DNA from 2 places in the Paenibacillus sp. NPDC056933 genome. Region 2 is predicted to be linked to the other one. Evidence: riboswitches for the same ligand, from Rfam matches in the RefSeq annotation. Region 2 holds a riboswitch; the other holds the start of a gene.
What was found. A riboswitch is a leader RNA that binds a small molecule or an ion and turns the genes downstream of it on or off. The one in region 2 is predicted to bind FMN.
Positions count from the first base shown of each region.

Region 1: another riboswitch for FMN. It lies ahead of ACFTRD_RS15865 (DMT family transporter); the one in region 2 lies ahead of ribD (bifunctional diaminohydroxyphosphoribosylaminopyrimidine deaminase/5-amino-6-(5-phosphoribosylamino)uracil reductase RibD).

Region 1 covers NZ_JBHUQN010000002.1:205,045-207,249, forward strand. Annotated here, with positions in the region: gene ACFTRD_RS15860 (DinB family protein) at 42-539, shown strand; FMN riboswitch at 623-776, shown strand; gene ACFTRD_RS15865 (DMT family transporter) at 921-1,901, shown strand; gene ACFTRD_RS15870 (amidase) at 2,104-2,205, shown strand, end outside.
Region 2 covers NZ_JBHUQN010000002.1:633,383-635,587, forward strand. Annotated here, with positions in the region: gene ribD (bifunctional diaminohydroxyphosphoribosylaminopyrimidine deaminase/5-amino-6-(5-phosphoribosylamino)uracil reductase RibD) at 3-1,106, opposite strand; FMN riboswitch at 1,470-1,635, opposite strand; gene ACFTRD_RS17815 (peptidylprolyl isomerase) at 1,784-2,205, opposite strand, start outside.

The DNA.
Region 1 (2,205 bases), 430 kb from region 2:
TTAGCTAGTTACTACGAAATTCATTTTAGGGAGGAAAATCAATGACTACAACGGCAAAAGATCTATTGCTCATTCAGAAGGATGACACCTGGGATCAATGTAATTGGATTGTGCCTTTATCCAAGGCGCTCGAAGGACTAACTGCTGAACAAGCAGCCTGGGTTCCATCATCCGGTGGATTAAGTATCTGGCAGTTGGTTAACCATATGTACTATTATAATCAACGCTTGTTGAATCGCATTCAGGGTGTAACCCCCTCCGGTACACCTGCCGAAAACAATGATTCCACCTTCGGTGATTCCGGGGACCCTTCCGATATCAGAGGCTGGAGAAAACTTATGCAAGACACAACTCAATTAGCAGGGCAGCTCCGAGATCAGCTTGCTACATTACAAGAATCCGATCTCGAAGCTCCTTACATGAACTCCGATGAAAAATGGTCACATGCACTTGCCCGCTGGGTCCTTCACGATGCCTATCATGCTGGCCAGATTGTACTGCTGCGTAGGCAACAGGGAAGTTGGAATATTATATTCTAAAAAAACACTTGAACTGCTAGCGCTTACAGGAATAAGATGAACTTATTAATGTTACAGCTTGTTCAATACACTATATAATTGAATAGGATCTTCGGGGTAGGGTGCAATTCCCGACCGGCGGTGATGTTCTTATAGAACCAGCCCGCGACTCGCTGTTTGAACAGACTTTGGATATTCAGCGACTGACTTGGTGTGACTCCAAGGCCGACGGTACAGTCCGGATGAGAGAAGATCAACACATTGGCATGCCTTTACGGGAAGTCTTATTTCCTTACGACATGTCCATGATTGAGCCCCCGTTTATTTGGTGTATACCAAAACGGGGGCTTTTGTCGATTTTGCCAACTGAAGATTCCGTGTTCTGACGAAGGAGTCCTGAATATGGAAAAGACCCAATCTGCATCAACAATTTATCGTAAGGAACGAAGTAATACCGGATTTTGGCTGGTTGTTCTCGGCGCTGCCCTTTGGGGTGTAGATCCGTTATTCCGCATTATTTTGCTCAAAACGATGACATCCACTCAGATTGTGCTTGTGGAACATATCATTGTCAGCCTGGTGGCGATTCCCGTGCTGTGGAAGTTTCGGGCCGATCTGAAAAACCTGCGTGCCCGCCACTGGATTGCCGTGATTTTTATCTCCTGGGGTGGATCAGCGCTCGCCACGGTATTATTCACACTTGCGCTCACACATAATGATCCCAACACCGTTTTATTGTTGCAAAAGATGCAGCCACTATTTGCGATTGTTCTGGCAAAGCTGCTGTTAAAGGAAACATTACCACGTCGCTTTGGCGGACTGTTTATCATTGCACTTGCAGGAACATATCTACTGACATTCGGATTCACCCTTCCCCTTGGGAACTGGGACAACTGGGTTCATGCAGGCAGTCTGCTCTCGCTGGGCGCTGCTGCCTTATGGGGAGGTTCAACTGTTATGGGCAGGCTGATGCTGGGACAAACCCGTTATGAAACGGTCACCTCCCTGCGCTTTGTCGTAGCCTTGCCACTGCTGATCTTTATGACATGGAACGAGGGCGCTGCATGGACCTTCCCTTCCGGAACAGGCGAACAGGCTGCTGTGGCACTCAATATTCTGGGCCAGGCATTGTTGCCAGGGTTACTGAGTCTTCTGTTATATTATAAAGGGCTTTCTTCCACCAAAGCCTCTGTTGCCACGCTCGCGGAACTTAGCTTCCCGATGGCTGGGGTGCTGGTTAACTGGATTGCTTTCCGTACATTGATTACCTGGGAGCAGTTGGTTGGATTCATTCTCATCTGGGTTGCGCTGTTCGCCATCTCCAAACAGCAGGAACGCTCATCGACTCCGGCTGACGCCGCACCAAAGCTTCGTACAGATTGAATGCATCATATTTGCAACGTAAATATAGAGTAAAAGCTAAAGACAAAAGCACCGGTTGTCCGAATGGATGAACGGTGCTTTTCGATATATGAGTATAAGAACTTATCTCAGATTCCTTTTTTCTGTATGCTTTTATCAACTGCAATGGTACGATGAGATATGGATAATATAGATAAATTATATTCAGAGAGGAACGATCATCATGTCTTCATTTTCATATACTTCCTACGATGCCGTAGGTTTGGCAGAACTGATTCGATCCCGGGAGGTTTCCCCCGTTGAATTACTGGAAGCGGCGTTTGTA
Region 2 (2,205 bases):
ATTTATTCTGGCCACACCGGAATTCCGCCAATGCTGATATTATCTCCAACTTGCTCAATTTCCAGCTGATGCAGTTGAATGGCCTGACTCATGCGCTCCACACCCTCGAAGCGGAAACTGCCTGGTGTATCGTATCCTCCGACAATTTTCGGAGCAATGAACATAAGCAGTCGGTCTACCAACCGAGCTTCCAACATAGCACCATTCAGTGTGCCTCCGCCTTCAAGCAGGATTGAACCAATCTCACGTTCACCGAGCTTGCTGAGTGCACTCAGCAAATCTACACGCGGTCCAGGACCACAACGTATAATCTCCACACCGTATGCTTCCAAACGCTCAGCTGCTTCAGTGCTCGCTTCATCCGTTGTAAGCACCCAAGTTGGTACAAGACCATCCTTAACCATTTTGGAGCCTACAGGCAGACGCAGCTTGGAATCCACAACGATCCGCACCGGGCTGATCCCTTCCACCTGCAGACGAGTGGTCAGCTCCGGATTGTCAGCAATTACAGTTTCCACACCAACCATAATTCCTTGATGACGATGACGTAGAGCATGCACAATCTCGCGTGCCGGCTCGTTAGAGATCCATTTGCTGTCACCGCTACGAGTAGCGATTTTGCCATCAAGAGTAGTAGCCGTCTTTAAAGTTACAAAGGGAAGACCTGTTGTAATGTATTTAATGAATTTTTCATTCATCCGTCTGCCGCGCTCACGGAGGACACCCACTTCAACTTCAATCCCTTGTTGGCGCAGCATGCTGATGCCTCTGCCGGAAACTTGCGGATTCGGATCTTCACAGCATACAATGACACGTTTCACTTTCTCGTGAATGAGACGTTCGCTGCAAGGAGGGGTCTTGCCATAGTGACTGCAAGGTTCGAGTGTAACATACACTGTACTGCCTTCAGCATCGCTGCCCGCCATATTCAGTGCATGTACCTCTGCATGGCCCGTCCCCCGTTTCAGGTGACTTCCCAGGCCTACGATACGCCCCTCTTTCACAACGACACAACCTACAACCGGATTTATTCCTGTCTGTCCTTGTGCCCGTTCTGCCATATCCAACGCCAGCGCCATATAAAATTCATCATTAATCATTTCCAATCCGTTCACCCCACGGTTAAAATCTGAGTTATTGTATTGACCTCCCTTCCAACTGAGAGGCATGTTCCATATCTAATAAAAAATCCCCGTCGAACAATCCGTTCGATGGGGATGATGAGAGACATGTGTCATCAGCAATACTATTGATACAGTACCAACAACACTTCGCCCAAAAACTTCATTTCAGGCAAGTGAAAGCAGACACATACCTTAATGAACTTCATTTACAGGTAAAGAGCTTCTATGATGTGGCATATGTATGAAGATTTCCGAATGTAACCGGATTTCTCCCTGTACAGAAAATGAATTCGTCAAAAACTGTACAGCAACAATACTGCGGAATGCGGCCCGTTAGGACTGCACCCTCTCCTTCTCCCATCCAGACTATACTGTCGGTTCTGGAATTACACCAGATCAGCCATCTGCCACAGGCAGACAGGTCACGGACTTTGCACTTCGTGCTGGATTGACATCCTCACACGACTGCATCACCGCCGGTAGGGAATTACACCCTGCCCTGAAGGATTCGCTTTCGTTATTAATTGGATGTTAGCACTTTAATGCCAAAAAATCAATTATTTTTTGTTCCTTTTTGTCACATACTAACTTTTAATAAGCTTAAGTGTAATAAAAAACCGTCTCGCCAAAGCGAAACGGTTTCCTTACAGAGATCCTGATTAAGCTTCTACAACTTCAACAGTCTCCATTTTGTCTTTACCTTCAAAAGCATCTACGAACTCCATACCTTTGGTTACTTTACCAAATACAGTATGTTGACCATCCAAATGTGGTTGCGGTTGGTAGCAGATGTAGAACTGGCTTCCGCCTGTGTTACGGCCTGCATGTGCCATAGCCAATGTTCCGCGCTCATGTTTGTTCGGGTTGATCTCACAGTTGATTGTGTAGCCTGGGCCACCTGCACCGGTACCGTTAGGGCATCCGCCCTGAGCAACGAAGCCCGGAATAACGCGGTGGAATACAAGACCATTGTAGAAACCGGAGTTTGCCAGCTTCTCAAAGTTTGCTACTGTGTTTGGAGCTTCTTGATCGAACAGATCGATTACAACTTCTCCGCCGTTTGCCATTTTGATTTTCGCTT